DNA from 2 places in the Citrobacter sp. CFNIH10 genome. Region 1 is predicted to be linked to the other one. Evidence: predicted binding sites of a transcription regulator. Region 1 holds the regulator's gene; the other holds the start of a gene.
What was found. Region 1 encodes Fur, which represses iron uptake genes when iron is present. Its sites were predicted from a motif close to ATAATAATGAGAACNACTATCAA; they were not measured.
Positions count from the first base shown of each region.

Region 1 (8,891 bases):
AACGGGATTCGCCAACCCCATTCGGAGATTTCATCGTGTCCCAGCGTGACATTCAGACCGTAGCCGATCAGCGCGGCGACGACAATCGCCACCTGCTGGCTGGCCGATTGCCAACTGGTGTAAAAGCCTTTATTGCCTGGCGTGGCGATCTCAGAAAGATAAACAGAGACGCCGCCCAGTTCGACGCCAGCAGAAAATCCCTGTAGCAGACGCCCCACCAGGACCAGCACAGGAGCCAGCAGGCCGATAGTCTGATAACCCGGCACGAGGGCGATGAGCAGCGTGCCGCAGCCCATAATCGTCAGGGTGACCATCAGCCCTTTCCGTCGGCCGATCCTGTCGATATATGCGCCCAACACCACGGCCCCGATAGGGCGCATTAAAAATCCGGAGCCAAAAACGGCAAAAGTAAGCATTAATGCGGCAAACTCACTTTCGGCAGGAAAAAACGTCTTTGCGATATAAGTGGCGTAAAAACCAAACAGGAAAAAATCGAACTGTTCGAGAAAATTACCGCTGGTCACACGCAGTATTGCGCCGAACGTGCCAGCGCGCGATGGTTGTTGAGTCATTGAAGTTGCTCCACTGTCTTATCATAATTATGTATAGAGGTAAGAGTTTGCGGGTTAGTCGCCTGCGACCCCCGCCTGTTTTCCACGTCGCTTCTCAATCGCCCATTTGAGTAAAGACGCGCAGCGGTAAAATCCGTGGGCAAATTTTCCGTATGGAATGGTCAAAAAAAGCGCCATGACCACGCCAAGATGGATGGCAAGCAGGATCCCCATCCATGAGGTGTCTCTTCCCGCCAGCAAACCTATACCGGTCAGGCTGGTCAGGAGCAGCAGTAAAATAAAACCGCGATCCATCGGTTTCTGTCGCGCGTCGCCATGCAGTGGCGAGCGCTTAAGGTTTAACCACAGCAGGCCTGCCGGGCCGACAATTAAACCGATTCCTCCGAGCGTGCCAAGCATGACCGGCACGCTGAAGAACGGGTAGGGGGCTTCCCAACCGGCGAAGTAGTGGTAACCCGTCGCCACCACGGTCGCGGCGAAACAGAGCATAAAGCCGTAGAAGGTGAAATGGTGGAAACGACGACGCATCAATGTGAAAGCATCGTCCGCCTCGTTGCAGCCTTTGCCATGTCCGCCGTCGAGGTATTTCAGCGTCAGCGCGTTGTGCGACGCTTCGGCAATTTCCGCCGGACGCGGCCCGACGGGAGAGATCTCGCGCCAGAAGCGGATCACCCCTGCCATTAGTAAACCGATCGCCAGCATGAAAACCGATCCAAACATCCATGCCAGCAGGTTGTGCGGGAAGATTTGGTAGAAATCACCGGCCAGCGGCGGATGGAGTAGCGATCCCTTCAGCCCCATCGCGAGGAGTAAAAAGAGGATCAGACTAAAGACCAGTGCCAGCGTCACGGTAACGCCAGCCTGGCGATACAGCGCTCCGAAGGCCGCCGGTTGTGCGTAGTGTTGATACGTTTCCAGACGCACTTCCGCCATTGCTTTCGGCACGTTGATCGCAAACTCATGGGGCGGCGCATACTGGCAGGCGTGCAGACAGGCGCCGCAGTTATGGCACAGGTTTGCCAGATAGTTAATGTCCGCTTTGCCAAATTCCAGCCGTTGCGTCATCGCCGGGAACACGGCGCAAAACCCTTCGCAATAGCGACAGGCATTACACACCTGCATCACCCGCTCGACTTCAGCTTCTGGCTCGGTGAGAATTTTGGCCTCGATGATCAGTTTTTCAAGCTGCTTCATGATGCGCCTCCTTACGTGCTGCCTGCGCGGCTTCTTTACCTGCGATGCGACCAAACGTGGTGCCGATGGACATGCCGACACCGGCGGTATAGCCCTTGCCCAGTACGTTGCCAGCCATCATCTCACCGGCAACGAACAGGTTACGGCTGGGGGTGCCTGCGAAGTGAACCGCAGCGTGTTCATTCACTTTCAGTCCCAGGTAGGTAAAGGTGATCCCCGGTCGCAGGGCATAACCGTAGTAGGGGGGCGTATCAATAGGCCGCGCCCAGTGCGTTTTCGGTGGCGTCAGGCCCTGCGTCGCGCAGTTGTCCAGCTTCGTGTGATCAAACTGACCCGGCTGACAGGCCTGATTGTAGTGCTCCACGGTATGGGTAAAGCGTTCGGGATCCAGCCCCAACTGGCGGGCCAGTTCACTCAGCGTATTGGCCTGTGCGCCGGGGAAAACCGGCGGCATAAAGTGACCGATCGCTTTGCTGTCGATAATGGAGTAGCCAATCTGCCCCGGCTGGTGGGCAACCAGACGCCCCCAGATGGCATAGCGTTTCGGCCAGAAATCTTCGCCTTCATCGTAAAAGCGCTCCGCGTCCCGGTTGACTACCACACCCAGTGAGACGCAATCCACGCGGGTACAAATGCCGCCGTCGTACAACGGGGCCCGGGCATCAATTGCCACACAGTGGGACTGAGACGGATCGCCGATAATGTCAGCACCGGCATCGATCATAAATTTGAGCAAGACGCCCTGATTAAAGCGGGTGCCGCGAATGAGGAAGTTATCGGCTGGCCATTCGCCACGAGCGTTCTCTCCCCAGGCGTCGCGCAGCCATTCGCGGTTGGATTCAAATCCACCGGCGGCGAGTACGCAGGCTTTCGCCTCAATGCGCTCGTGGCCTGCCAGGGCTGCGATGAATTCGCCGTTGTGCAATTCAAGTGCCTGTACCGGCGTGTTGTAGCGAATCTGTACCCCCAGCTTTTCTGCGCTGCGGTAATAGGCGTTCACGAGGGCTTTACCGCCGCCCATGAAGAAGGCATTGGTACGCGCCACGTGCAGCGCGCCAGAGAGCGGAGGCTGAAAATTAACGCCGTGCTGACGCATCCAGTCGCGACACTGGGAAGAGGTCCGGATCACCAGTCGCGCCAACGCTTCATTGGTATTGCCTTCGGTGACACGCCAGAGATCCTGCCAGAACTCCTCTTCGGGATAACTCTCGACCAGCACATCCTGTGGCGCATCGTGCATACAGCGTAAATTGCGCGTGTGTTGGGAATTCCCGCCGCGCCATTCCCGGGGCGCAGCCTCTAACAGCAGCACGGAAGCTCCTGCCTCACGGGCGGTTAAGGCGGCACATAACGCGGCATTACCACCGCCAATCACCAGTACATCAACCATCGTCTACTCCATTACCATTTAACTATTTGTTAAATTTGTAATTGAAATGTATACGTGCTGATTGTATGGGCGCTATGACGAATAGCTAAAGAGGGGTTTAGGGAGCGTAAAGGGTTGCGCCCGGCCAATGACCGGTTTCAACGAGTTCACGCATGACTTTTGTGAGTATTACGCGGGCTGCAAGACCGGCAGGGGTGAGTTCATCGTCCGACAGACTGACCAGAAAATTGGGGCGGCTGAGGACAGGATTATGGACGCCGATCACTCTTAGCGCTTCCCTCTCAAGATGCGAAATGGCTGCACCGGGTTGCAGCGTGGCGCCGAGTCCGCTGCCAACGGCGCGCATCAGTAACGTCAGGCCGTCAATTTCCGTGGCAATATCGACCTTCAGTCCGTGTTCCTGACAGATGGCTTCCAGTCTGCCACGCAGGCCGTGTCCCTGGCTTGGCATGATCAGGGGAATATTCGCCAGTTGAGCAGGCGTTATGGTGTCATCCGGAATATCCGCCAGCAGCTCGTGTGTGCCAATCAGAAACAGGCGCTCCTCAAGAACCGGTCTGGCGCTCCAGCGCAGGATCTTCTCTTTTTGAAACACGACCGCCAGATCAATCTGGCGCGTGTTGATCATCCGTTCCAGATTACCCGACAGGCTTTCCACCACATGCAGGCGAACGTCGGCGTAATATTCCCGCATGGCATGAATAAACGGTATTCCCAGGATGGAGGCGGTGCTGGGGGCCATGCCGACGCTGACGTGTCCCGAAAGACGCGCCTCGCGAGCGGCCAGGATCGCATCATCGGCGTGGCGTAGCGCCAGTTGTGCCTGCGAGTAAAAGGCCAGACCGGCGTTAGTGGGCGTGACGCCGCGCGAGGTTCGCTGCAACAGGCGGATCGCGAGTTCGTTTTCCAGCCGCGTCATCTGCTGGCTCAGGGCGGACACGCCGATGTCGAGATCGAGCGCCGCGCTGCCCATACTGCCGGTTTCTACAATACGGACAAAGTAACGTAGCTGGCGAAGTTCCATTTCGATTCTCCGGACGAAGCAGGGTGATATATTTTACATTAAAGCAACATGCAGGCAGAAGAAAGCGCTGAGTAGGGAATGGCAGGCATAAAAAAAGCCAACCGGCAGGTTGGCTTTTCAGAATAATGCAGATTATTTCGCGTCATGCGCGTGTTCGTTTTCGCGGCAATCGCCTTCAGCGCAGTGGCCATAGAGGTAGAGGCTATGGTTCGTCAGACGAATGCCATGCTTCGACGCGATCTCACGCTGGCGCGCTTCAATAGACTCATCGCTAAATTCGATCACTTTGCCGCAATCAAGGCAAATCAGGTGATCGTGATGATGCTGCTGGGTCAGCTCGAAAACGGATTTGCCGCCTTCAAAATTGTGGCGGGTTACGATACCGGCGTCATCAAACTGGTTCAGCACGCGATACACGGTCGCCAGACCAATTTCTTCACCCATGTCGATCAGTCGTTTGTATAAATCTTCCGCACTGACGTGATGGTTATCCGGTCCCTGAAGAACTTCCAGAATCTTTAAACGTGGAAGCGTTACTTTCAGGCCAGCCTTCTTTAATGCGGTATTGTTGTCAGTCATGCGGAATCTGTCCTGTTGCTAAACGATTCACTTCATACAAGAAGTGACAGAAATTGCACTCGGGATAATGCGTTTCATTATAGGACTGCCGTGTCTAAATGAAAACTGCAAGCCTCTGGCAAATGTTAATAAATAGTCGGTATTGCCTGGAAATGAGAGCGCCACCTAAAAACTCCCGCACATTGTACAGGGATGGGCAAGAAAGTTACAAATTTGTAGCAATTATTTTGATTGGTTCTGTCTATTGATGCGGCGCAAACCTTGTCTGCGCCGCCGTACATCAGGCGTTGATGATCTCATCAAGGTGCAATTCTTCAGAGATCTGCTTCACCCATTTTTCCACGCGCTCGGCGGTCAGTTCCGGCTGACGGTCTTCGTCAATCGCCAGACCGACAAAATGGTCATCATCCGCCAGACCTTTGGAGGCTTCAAAATGATAGCCAGCGGTCGGCCAGTGACCCACGATGGTTGCACCGCGCGGCTCAATGATATCGCGGATTGTGCCTAACGCGTCGCAGAAGTATTCTGCATAATCTTCCTGATCGCCACAGCCGAACAGTGCGACCAGTTTGCCGTTAAAATCGATGTCTTCGAGGGTAGGGAAGAAGTCGTCCCAGTCACACTGCGCTTCACCGTAGTACCAGGTTGGGATGCCAAGCAGCAGAATGTCATAACTTTCGAGATCTTCCTTGCTGCTTTTTGCAATGTCATGCACATCGGCAACGTCTTTACCAAGCTGTTTTTGAATCATTTTTGCGATATTTTCGGTATTCCCGGTGTCGCTGCCGAAAAAGATGCCAGTGATTGCCATGAGTAAAGTAACCTCTTGAAACTTATTGAAATGGTGGTGGCGAATTGCCCACAGATAAGGGCAATCATAGCAGAACAGTCAGGTATGCGGAAATAGCAAACGCATACGAGTGCACTCCATGCTACACGAAAGTGGGAGAGAGGATAATTTCAGGCGAGATCCTGGCCGCGTAGCGTTGCCAGTTGGGCCATCAATATCTCTTCGATCAGTTCACTGCGGCTCATCTCTCGGGATTCCGCCAGCTCATTCAACGCGTCAACAGCTTCTGCGTTGAGTTTGAGTTCGACACGCTTAAGACCGCGAACTTTGTCGCGTTTGAGTTGATTACGCTTATTAATGCGCAGCTGTTCATCGCGTGAAAGCGGATTGGTTTTCGGTCGTCCCGGGCGACGCTCGTGCGCGAACAGATCTAGTGTCGTACGGTCCGTTTGTTCTTTGGCCATGATATTGGTGACTTCGGGGAAACAATCAGCCAGGCCTCTGCCCGGATGGATAGCGCGCCATCATACATCAGCGAATGAGGCGCGCCAACGTTCACACGCGTAATCGCGCACGGACGCTGAGTTTTTAATCAGTTAGCTGTTTCATTAAGATAACGACGGATGGCGCGCAACACCGCCTCCGGTTTTTCGGCATGCACCCAGTGACCGGCCCCGGCAATCACATGCGCACGTGCTTGCGGAAACTGTGCCAGTAAATCGTCGCGATACGCCTCGGTGACGTATGGGGAGTTGCCGCCGGGGATAAACAGCGCCGGATGATTCCAGGCGGGTATTGTCTCCCAGCCGACGATATGCGGATATTGTTCCCACAGTACCGGCACGTTGAAGCGCCACTCGCCGTCAACATACGATTTCAGCAAAAATTGAATCACGCCTTCTTCATTAAGATGTTCGCGCATGACCGCTGCCGCCTGCTGGCGAGTTTTTGCCGCTGATGCCGTCACCGCGTTGATAGCCGCGAAAATTTCGTCGTGGCGGCGGACATGGTAATCCACCGGGGCGATATCGATAGCCACTAAGCGATCGATGCGTTCCGGTGCCAGCGCGCTGAGCGCCATCACCGCTTTACCCCCCATAGAGTGGCCAATGAAGGTGGCTTTTTCGATGTGTTGCGCATCCAGCGTATCCAGTAGATCCTGCGCCATCGCCGGGTAGTTCATCACCGGGTCGCGAGGAGAGAGACCGTGGTTACGCATATCGACCTGGATGATGTCATGGTCGTTCACCAGGTCACGAGCAAGCACGCCCAGATTGTCCAGACTGCCAAATAAACCGTGAACCAGTACGATGGGAGAATTATTGTGCAGGTTTTGTGCGGATTGCGCTCGGATATTCAATTTCATGGCAAAGTTCTTTTTTTCGCTCTGTCGGGTTAGGGTATTATGTTGACCATTCTGCCACTGGGCTGCAACCACTTCGGTTTTCTCCGAGTTTTTTGTTCAGCCGGGTTTGACGCTATTCGCTGTTGGGATTTGCTCCTATACTCCCAACGATTTGTATTTCAGATCAGATAAGACACCGCACTGGATTAAGATGAAAACGATTGAAGTTGATGATGAACTCTACAGCTATATTGCCAGCCACACGAAGCATATCGGCGAGAGCGCATCCGAGATTTTACGGCGTATGTTGAAGTTTTCCGCCGCATCACAGCCCGTCACGCCAGTGACAAAAGAGGTTCGCGCTGCGCAACCGGTTGTTGCTGAGGCGAAACCCGTCAATCTTGTCAAAGATAAAGTGCGCGCTATGCGTGAACTGCTTCTGTCCGATGAATATGCGGAACAGAAGAAGGCCGTTAACCGCTTTATGCTGGTGCTGACTACACTCTATACACTGGATCAGCACGCGTTTGCTGAGGCAACCGAATCGTTGCATGGCCGTACGCGTGTCTACTTCGCGGCTGATGAACAGACGCTACTGAAAAACGGTAACCAAACCAAACCAAAACACGTGCCCGGCACGCCGTATTGGGTGATCACCAACACCAACACCGGCCGTAAATGCAGCATGATTGAGCACATCATGCAGTCAATGCAATTCCCGGCGGAATTGATTGAAAAGGTTTGCGGAACAATTTAATCCATGCAGAAAAGGACCAGGCAATGGCAATCCACGACCGTGCAGGTAAACCTGCGCAACAGAGTGATTTGATTAACGTCGCGCAACTGACGTCACAATACTATGTACTGAAGCCCGCAAAAGGAAATGCGGAACACGCGGTGAAGTTCGGCACCTCCGGACACCGTGGCAGTGCAGGCCGTCATAGCTTCAACGAACCCCACATTCTGGCGATTGCGCAGGCTATCGCGGAAGAACGTGCAAAAAATGGTATTACGGGTCCATGCTACGTGGGGAAAGATACCCATGCACTGTCTGAACCGGCGTTTATCTCCGTGCTGGAAGTGCTTGCCGCGAACGGTGTTGATGTGATTGTTCAGGAGAACAACGGTTTTACCCCAACACCCGCTGTGTCAAATGCCATTCTGGTTCACAACAAAAAAGGCGGTCCACTGGCTGACGGTATTGTGATTACCCCGTCCCACAACCCGCCAGAAGATGGTGGCATTAAATACAACCCGCCTAATGGTGGCCCGGCAGATACCAACGTCACGAAAGTGGTGGAAGATCGGGCGAATGCGCTGCTGGCTGACGATCTGAAAGGCGTGAAGCGCATTTCTCTGGATGCAGCGCTGGCGTCCGGTCATGTCAAAGAGCAGGACCTGGTACAGCCGTTTGTTGAGGGGCTGGCAGATATCGTCGATATGGCGGCGATTCAGAAAGCCGGCCTGACGCTGGGTGTGGATCCGCTGGGCGGCTCCGGTATTGAATACTGGAAGCGTATCGCAGAGCATTACAAACTGAATCTGACCATCGTAAACGATCAGGTTGATCAGACTTTCCGCTTTATGCATCTCGATAAAGATGGCGCAATCCGTATGGACTGTTCGTCTGAATGTGCCATGGCCGGTTTGTTGGCGCTGCGTGATAAGTTCGACCTGGCGTTCGCCAACGATCCGGATTATGACCGTCACGGTATCGTCACTCCGGCGGGGCTGATGAATCCAAACCACTACCTGGCGGTGGCTATCAACTACCTGTTCCAGCATCGTCCGCAGTGGGGCAAAGACGTGGCTGTCGGTAAGACGCTGGTTTCGTCGGCAATGATTGACCGCGTGGTTAACGATCTGGGGCGTAAACTGGTTGAAGTTCCGGTGGGCTTTAAATGGTTTGTTGATGGTCTGTTTGACGGCAGCTTCGGCTTTGGCGGCGAAGAGAGCGCGGGGGCATCCTTCCTGCGTTTCGACGGTACGCCGTGGTC
Region 1 covers NZ_CP026216.1:2,819,276-2,828,166, forward strand. The annotation lists gene tcuC (tricarballylate/proton symporter TcuC) at 1-572, opposite strand, end outside; gene tcuB (tricarballylate utilization 4Fe-4S protein TcuB) at 627-1,766, opposite strand; gene tcuA (FAD-dependent tricarballylate dehydrogenase TcuA) at 1,753-3,156, opposite strand; gene tcuR (tricarballylate utilization LysR family transcriptional regulator TcuR) at 3,254-4,180, opposite strand; gene fur (ferric iron uptake transcriptional regulator) at 4,313-4,759, opposite strand; gene fldA (flavodoxin FldA) at 5,040-5,570, opposite strand; gene ybfE (LexA regulated protein) at 5,720-6,013, opposite strand; gene ybfF (esterase) at 6,142-6,915, opposite strand; gene seqA (replication initiation negative regulator SeqA) at 7,106-7,651, shown strand; gene pgm (phosphoglucomutase (alpha-D-glucose-1,6-bisphosphate-dependent)) at 7,675-8,891, shown strand, end outside.

Region 2 (8,891 bases), 660 kb from region 1:
AGGTGGCGGTGCTGGTGCCAACCACTCTGCTCGCCCAGCAACACTTTGATAATTTCCGCGACCGTTTTGCCAACTGGCCGGTGCGCATCGAAATGCTTTCCCGCTTCCGTAGCGCCAAAGAACAGGCGCAGATCCTGGAACAGGTTGCCGAAGGGAAAATTGATATTCTGATCGGTACGCATAAACTGCTGCAAAGCGATGTGAAACTGAAAGATCTGGGGCTACTGATCGTCGATGAAGAGCACCGCTTCGGCGTGCGGCATAAAGAGCGGATCAAAGCGATGCGCGCCGATGTGGACATTCTGACGCTGACCGCCACGCCAATCCCGCGTACGCTGAACATGGCCATGAGCGGCATGCGCGATCTGTCGATTATCGCCACGCCGCCAGCGCGGCGTCTGGCGGTGAAAACGTTTGTTCGCGAGTACGATGCACTGGTGGTCCGTGAGGCAATTCTGCGCGAAGTGCTGCGCGGCGGGCAGGTCTACTATCTTTATAATGATGTCGAGAACATCCAGAAAGCCGCCGACAGGCTGGCGGAGCTGGTGCCGGAGGCGCGAATTGCCATTGGTCATGGGCAGATGCGCGAACGCGAACTGGAACGCGTGATGAACGACTTCCACCATCAGCGTTTTAACGTGCTGGTCTGTACCACCATTATCGAAACCGGGATTGATATCCCGACCGCCAACACGATTATTATCGAGCGTGCGGATCATTTCGGTCTGGCACAGTTACACCAGTTGCGCGGCCGCGTAGGACGTTCACACCATCAGGCGTATGCCTGGCTGCTGACGCCGCATCCCAAAGCGATGACCACCGACGCGCAAAAACGCCTGGAAGCGATTGCCTCGCTGGAAGACCTGGGGGCGGGCTTTGCGCTGGCGACTCACGATCTGGAGATCCGCGGCGCAGGTGAACTGCTCGGGGAAGAACAGAGCGGTTCGATGGAAACCATCGGCTTCTCGCTGTATATGGAGCTGCTGGAAAACGCCGTCGATGCCCTGAAGGCCGGACGCGAGCCATCGCTGGAAGATCTCACCAGCCAGCAAACTGAGGTCGAACTGCGTATGCCGTCGCTGCTGCCGGACGATTACATCCCGGACGTGAATACCCGCCTGTCGTTCTACAAGCGTATCGCCAGCGCGAAGAGCGAGAATGAACTGGAAGAGATCAAAGTGGAGCTGATCGACCGCTTCGGTCTGCTGCCCGATCCGGCGCGTACCCTGCTGGATATCGCCCGCTTGCGTCAACAGGCGCAGAAGCTGGGTATCCGCAAACTGGAAGGCAATGAGAAAGGCGGCACTATCGAATTCGCCGAGAAGAACCATGTTAACCCAGGCTGGCTGATTGGACTGCTGCAAAAACAGCCGCAGCACTTCCGTCTTGACGGGCCGACCCGACTGAAGTTCATCCAGGATCTGACCGAGCGGAAAACGCGGATGGACTGGGTGCGTCAGTTTATGCAGCAACTGGAAGAAAACGCCGTAGCGTGATTGAGTGGTGCCGGATGGCGGTTGCGCCTTATCCGGCCTACACATCGATTCCTGGCCGTAGGCCTGATAAGCGCCGCGCTATCAGGCAAGGTTCCGCGATCTTTACAACTCTTTGCACTTCCCTTGCATTTAAAGACACGCCGCCCCGCCATAATTATTATTGGATTCTTCTGGCATAATAACCCTTTGATTTGTGATGATAATGAACAAGATGCGACTTTCCCGCTGGCTGGCCTTTTTTGCGCTCGCCGCCAGCATTACGCTTGCGCTTCCCGCACAGGCGAATACCTGGCCTCTTCCTCCGCCTGGCAGCAAACTGGTTGGGGAAAATAAGTACCACGTTGTTGAAAATAACGGAGGTTCGCTGGAAGCCATCGCGAAAAAATATAACGTCGGTTTTCTCGCGCTGTTGCAGGCGAATCCCGGCGTGGATCCCTACGTTCCCCGCGCGGGCAGCGTGCTGACCATCCCCTTGCAGACGCTGCTACCGGATGCTCCGCGTGAAGGCATTGTTATCAACCTGGCTGAACTGCGTCTCTACTACTACCATCCGGGGAAAAATTCGGTCACCGTCTACCCTATCGGCATTGGCCAGTTGGGCGGTGATACCCTGACTCCAACGATGGTCACGACAGTCTCCGACAAGCGCGCCAACCCAACCTGGACGCCGACGGCGAATATCCGTGCCCGCTATAAAGCGCAAGGAATTATCCTTCCGGCGGTGGTGCCTGCCGGACCGGATAACCCGATGGGACACCATGCCATTCGCTTAGCGGCGTATGGTGGCGTCTATCTGCTGCATGGCACCAACGCTGATTTCGGTATCGGCATGCGCGTCAGTTCTGGCTGTATCCGCCTGCGTGATGGCGATATTGAGACCCTGTTCAGACAGGTTACACCGGGCACCAAAGTGAATATCATCAATACCCCGATCAAAGCCTCGGTTGAGCCGGACGGGACGCGGCTGGTCGAAGTCCACCAGCCGCTGTCGAAAAATATAGATGATGACCCGCAGGTTCTGCCTATCGTATTGAACAGCACTCTGCAATCGTTTAAAGATTCCGCACAGACGGACGCGGCGGTGATGCAGCATGTGATGGACGTTCGTTCCGGTATGCCGGTCGATGTCCGACGCCATCGCGAGGTGGATCAGCAGTCGATGTAACGATTCCGGACATGAAAAAGCCCCGCTGAAATACAATCAGCGGGGCTTTTTTTATCACGTTATTTTGCAGCAGCAGGCATCAATGAGGGTTAATGGTTATTTATAAATTACCGCGGTACCGTGCAGGTTGTTTGGACCCGTTACAGAAGTAATGCGGAATGATTTCGCCCCCATGGCATCCGCTTTCTGCGCCAGTTCGTCCTGCAATGAACTCAGGTTAGTCCCTGCATTTGCAGAGATGGTGCCGACTTTTTGCTGACCGGCAGGCGTGGACTGAACTTCTACAGCCGCGAAGCTTGCGAATGACAGTGAACTCAGAACAGCAGCAGCGATGAGGGTTTTTACGTTTTTCATAATAGTGACCTTTTGCAGATGATTGGGCGTCGTAAGCATTTACTTAACGATCGATAGATAAATGATAGATGTGATCCAGGTCACACGTCAACTCATTTTTTATAACGATCGTTATATAAAAACAAAAGCACTTATCTTTCATACAACTAAGCAGAAAAACTTTTTCTCACGAATGCGCTGGAGCCTGTGCGGGTTTATTTTTATAATGGTTGCTCACTAAGCCCATTAAGGTACAACGGCATCATGACAACTGAATCGACAGGTTGTGTTAAAAAAAGCCGTGGCCGACCAAAAGTGTTCGACAGGGAAGCCGCGCTTGATAAGGCCATGACACTCTTCTGGCAGCACGGTTATGAAGCAACATCGCTTTCTGACCTTGTTGAAGCGACGGGTGCGAAAGCGCCAACGCTGTATGCGGAATTCACCAATAAAGAGGGTCTGTTCCGCGCGGTGCTGGACAGATACATCGCCCGCTTCGCGGCAAAACATGAAGCGCAGTTATTCTGCGAAGAGAAAAGCGTTGAAGCGGCACTGGAGGATTACTTCACCGCAGTGGCAACCTGTTTCACCAGCAAAGACACCCCCGCTGGCTGCTTTATGATTAATACCTCCGCGACGCTTGCCGCCGCGTCACGCGATATTGCGCATACGGTGAAATCACGTCACGCCATGCAGGAACAAACCCTGACGCAATTTCTTCGTCAACGGCAGGAACGCGGCGAGATCCCGGCGCACTGCAATGTGCAACATCTTGCCGAGTATCTGAGCTGCATTTTGCAGGGGATGTCCATCAGCGCCCGGGAAGGCGCCAGTTTCGACAAGCTGCAGCAAATCACCCACACTACCCTACGCCTGTGGCCTGAACTGCTGAAGACCTGATCGCTTTGTTGACCGGGAAACGTCATTTCCCGGTCCTTCCACACCATGATTCCCGCATAATAACTAATGTTATCACTGAGTTAGGTTCACTTTTTTGTAAAAAAACATTGATAATAACAATTATTATCAGCAATATTCGCATTTGATTTTGTATCTGTTTCACAATGTAACAGCCGGCTACGACCGGTGAAAACCTTCACCTGCACAGATATTTTCAGAAAGGAATGCGAATGAATAAGCGTCTTTGGGTTCTCAACCCTGTCCTGTTAGCCCTGACTCTGCCCGCTGCGGCGGCGCAAACAGAAGAAGAAAACCTCATCGTCAGCGCTAACCGTAGCCAGAAAACTGTCGCCGAGATGGCACAGACCACCTGGGTCATTGAAGGCCAGGAGATTGAGCAACAGGTTCAGGGCGGCAAAGAGTTCAAAGACGTGTTGGCGCAACTGATTCCGGGCATCGATGTAAGCAGCCAGGGACGTACCAACTACGGAATGAACATGCGTGGTCGTGCGATTGTCGTGCTGATCGACGGCGTACGCCTGAATTCTTCACGTACCGACAGTCGTCAGCTGGATTCTATCGATCCCTTTAACATCGCCCACATTGAGGTCATTTCAGGCGCAACCTCGCTATATGGCGGCGGCAGTACCGGCGGCTTAATCAACGTTGTGACCAAAAAAGGCCAGCCGGACCGCCAGGTTGACCTTGAACTGGGCAGCAAATCGGGTTTTAACAACAGCAACGATCACGACGAGCGCGTTGCCGCTGCGGTCAGCGGTGGAACGGATCGCGCGTCTGGTCGACTGTCCGTAGCCTATCAGCGCTTTGGCGGCTGGTACGACGGTAACGGTGATGCCCTGATGCTCGACAACACGCAAACCGGCCTGCAGCACTCCGATCGTCTGGACGTAATGGGGACCGGCACCCTCGATATCGATGACAACCGCCAGATACAGTTGGTCACCCAGTACTACAAGAGTCAGGGCGATGAAGATTACGGGTTATACCTGGGCGAAAACATGTCCGCCGTTACCGGTAGCGGCACCGCCAGCACACGCAGCGGACTGAGTTCAGACCGTATTCCGGGGACGGAGCGCCATCTGATCAGCCTGCAATACTCTGACGCGGACTTCTTCGGCCAGAATCTGGTCAGCCAAATCTATTACCGCGACGAGTCGCTAAAGTTCTACCCCTTCCCGACGCTCAGCAAAGGTCAGGTGACCAGCTTCTCGGCGTCGCAGCAGGATACCGACCAGTTCGGCGCCAAAATCACTCTCAACAGTCAGTTGATGGACAACTGGGAGCTGACGTGGGGCGTCGATGCGGATCATGAAACCTTCGACTCCAACCAGAAGTTCTTCGATCTGGCCTGGTCTGTGCCGTCAGGCGGGATGGACAATCGCACGGCCTACACGACCGGACGTTATCCCGGTTACAGCATCACCAACTTCGCTCCGTTCCTGCAAAGCAGTTACGACATTAACGACATCTTCACTCTGAGCGGTGGCGTGCGCTATCAATGGACAGAAAACCGGGTTGATGATTTCGTGGGTTACGCGCAACAACAGGGGATTGCCAACGGTTTAGCAAGTTCAGCCGATGCTATCCCTGGCGGCAAAACCGATTACGACAATTTCTTGTTCAATGCCGGGCTGTTGGCGCATCTCACCGAACGCCAGCAGACATGGTTTAACTTCTCCCAGGGCGTTGAGCTACCGGATCCCGGGAAATACTACGGCAACGGCACTTACCAGTTGGTGGGCGATCATTATCAGCTCCAGCGCAGCGTGAACGTGGCGGATTCGCGTCTTGAAGGGATCAAGGTCAATTCGTATGAGCTGGGCTGGCGTTATACCGGCGATAATCTGCGTACCCAGCTGGCGGCGTACTATTCGACGTCCGATAAGTCGATTGTGATTAACCGCAGCGATATGACGATCCGCGTGGAACCTGACGATCGCCGGATTTACGGTGTGGAAGGCGCGGCGGATTACTTCATCCCTGACACTGACTGGAGTCTCGGTGCGAACTTTAACGTCCTGAAATCTGAAGTGAAAAAGAACGGAAAATGGGAAAAATGGGACGTAACGCTCGCGTCGCCGTCCAAAGCCACCGCCTGGGTCGGCTGGGCGCCCGAGCCGTGGTCGCTGCGGGTTCAGACCCAACAGTCGTTTGATCTCACCGATGCCAGCGGCAACAAGCTGGATGGCTATAACACCGTGGACTTTATTGGCAGCTATCAACTCCCGCTGGGCAAACTGACCTTCAGCATTGAAAACCTGCTGGATGAAGATTACACCACCCTGTGGGGACAGCGCGCGCCATTGCTGTACAGCCCAACCTATGGCAGTCCATCGCTGTACGAATATAAGGGCCGGGGTCGTACCTTTGGTCTGAACTACGCCTTAACTTTCTGATAAAAAAAAGCCCCTCAGCCTGAGCGAATGAGGGGCTAACTTACAGAGTACCGCTTTTTTACGCGTTGTTATTCAGAATCAGCTGGCCGTTATTATCCAGCGGGATCTGTGTGCCGGGATCTTTGTCCATGCGAATCTTGCCCTGCTGGTCGCCAATCTTATAGGTGACATCGTAACCAAGCATTTTTTCCGACTTGTCATAGACGGTTTTACAGCGCTGCTGCGTGGACGTATAGGTGTCGTTTTCCTGCATCGAGCCCTGGATCTGGTTACCGGCGTAACCGCCCCCCAACGCCCCGACCACCGTTGCCACATCCTTACCTCGTCCGCCGCCGAACTGATGACCAATCACGCCACCAGCAACCGCCCCCAGCACTGAACCGGTAATGCGGTTCTCATCCTGGACAGGCTTGCGATGCGTCACCGTCACGTTGCGACACTCCTGCCGCGGCGTCTTAATCGTCTCTTTGATAGGTGTTGCAGAAACCACCTGAGCATACTGTGGGCCACGATCAAACACGTTAAGACTGGCAACCGCCGCCACACCCAGCGCAGCAGCTACGCCAATCCCTATACCCGCCAACATCGATTTATTCACGGGAGATCCTCCTTCTTTGCTATTGGTTACAATTTTGCAACCAATGCAATAAGAAGCCCATCAGACTGCGGATGAAAATATCGTTGGTCGTCGTTAAAACAGGATGATTCAGAGAACTCTGAAGGAAGAGGCAGAACGGAGAAGGCACTCAGCACCGCCAACGGGCGATGCTGAGTCAGGCGGGATTAATGCAGTTTCAGACGCGGGCGGATCACACGGTTAATGCTGCCCACCAGCATCATCAGACCGGTTTTAAAATAGCCGTGCAGTGCGATCTGGTGCATACGGTACAGTGAGATGTAGACGAAACGAGCAATACGCCCTTCCACCATCATCGACCCTTTGGTCAGATTGCCCATCAGACTGCCGACGGTCGAGAAGTTGGAGAGCGACACCAGCGAGCCGTGGTCTTTGTACTGATACGCTTTCAGCGACTTACCGTTCATCTGTGCCAGAATATTGTTCATCGCACAGGTCGCCATCTGATGCGCAGCCTGAGCACGTGGCGGCACAAAGCCCCCTTCCGGACGCGCACAGGAAGCACAGTCGCCAATCGCGTAAACATCAGGATCGCGGGTGGTTTGCAACGTCGGTTCGACCACCAGTTGGTTAATCCGGTTGGTCTCCAGACCGCCAATCTCTTTCATAAAGTCCGGCGCTTTGATGCCCGCCGCCCAGACCATCAGATCGGCTTCAATATATTCACCGTCTTTAGTGTGCAGGCCGCCCGCATCCGCGCTGGTCACCATCGTCTGGGTCAGTACGCGAACGCCGAGTTTCGTTAATTCGTTATGCGCCGCCGAAGAAATACGCGGTGGCAGTGCAGGCAGAATACGTTCACCGGCTTCCACCAGCGTCACGTTCAGCGCGTCGTTGGTCAGTCCTTTGTAGCCGTAGCTGTGAAGCTGTTTCACTGCGTTATGCAATTCTGCCGACAGTTCTACGCCCGTCGCGCCGCCACCGACAATCGCAATATTCACCTTACCGTTCGCGCCCAGATTGGCGGAATACTTCAGGAACAGGTTCAGCATTTCCTGGTGGAAACGACGCGCCTGATGCGGGTTATCCAGGAAGATACAGTGTTCTTTCACGCCCGGCGTGTTGAAGTCGTTGGAGGTGCTACCCAGCGCCATCACCAGCGTGTCATAGGCAATTTTGCGTTCAGGCACCAGCAGCTCACCTTTCTCATCGCGCAGTTCTGCGATAGTGATGGTTTTCGCTTCGCGATCGATGTTCATCACCGAGCCCAACTGGAACTGGAAGCCATGGTTACGGGCATGCGCCAGATAGCTCAGCGCGTCCACGCCTTCATCCAGCGAACCGGTCGCCACTTCGTGCAGCAAGGGTTTCCACAGGTGGCTGTGGTTTCTGTCAACCAGCGTAATTTTCGCTTTTTTCTTGCGACCCAGCTTGTGTCCCAACTGCGTCGCCATTTCCAGCCCGCCAGCTCCCCCGCCGACAATCACGATCTTTTTCAATGGTGTAGTCAACGTGACCCCCTTAAAATGATTAACCAATTGTTAATTAAACGTTATAAACATAGCCTTTAATTAACAACAAGTTACGACAATGAAAATGTCCTTCGAGAGTGAGAATAACACATGCGGTGCATTGGTCATACCAAAATTGATGTGTATCAAGTTTTGCTGCTGAAAAGATAGACAACGCCAGAAAAACAGGCAAAAAAAACCAGCCCGAAGGCTGGCTTAATTCGACAATTCTGACAGACAAGGGGTCAACCCAGGGTCTTAAACGCTTTGATGCGCTGCAAGTGCGGCGAAATATTCTTAAACTTATGTGTCTGCTCTTCGTCCCACACGATCTCATAGAAATGGTGGAGCTCTTCTGACGACCGTTGGCTGTTCAGGGCTTCGTCATGACGCGAGAGAATAACCAGGCAACGATCGCGATTCTTCTCACGGAAGTTGGTCACGCACTTAGTGGCGATATCGGCATACTCTTCCGGACGATCGATCTTGCCT
Region 2 covers NZ_CP026216.1:3,476,284-3,485,174, reverse strand. The annotation lists gene mfd (transcription-repair coupling factor) at 1-1,496, shown strand, start outside; gene C2U53_RS20605 (L,D-transpeptidase family protein) at 1,696-2,661, shown strand; gene bhsA (multiple stress resistance protein BhsA) at 2,758-3,015, opposite strand; gene comR (TetR family copper-responsive transcriptional repressor ComR) at 3,259-3,894, shown strand; gene C2U53_RS20590 (TonB-dependent siderophore receptor) at 4,125-6,311, shown strand; gene C2U53_RS20585 (glycine zipper 2TM domain-containing protein) at 6,370-6,909, opposite strand; gene ndh (NADH-quinone dehydrogenase) at 7,095-8,399, opposite strand; gene ycfP (alpha/beta hydrolase YcfP) at 8,645-8,891, opposite strand, start outside.
Region 2: C2U53_RS20590 (TonB-dependent siderophore receptor) is a predicted target of Fur. The motif match lies at 4,002-4,024, and genes of this name have one in related genera.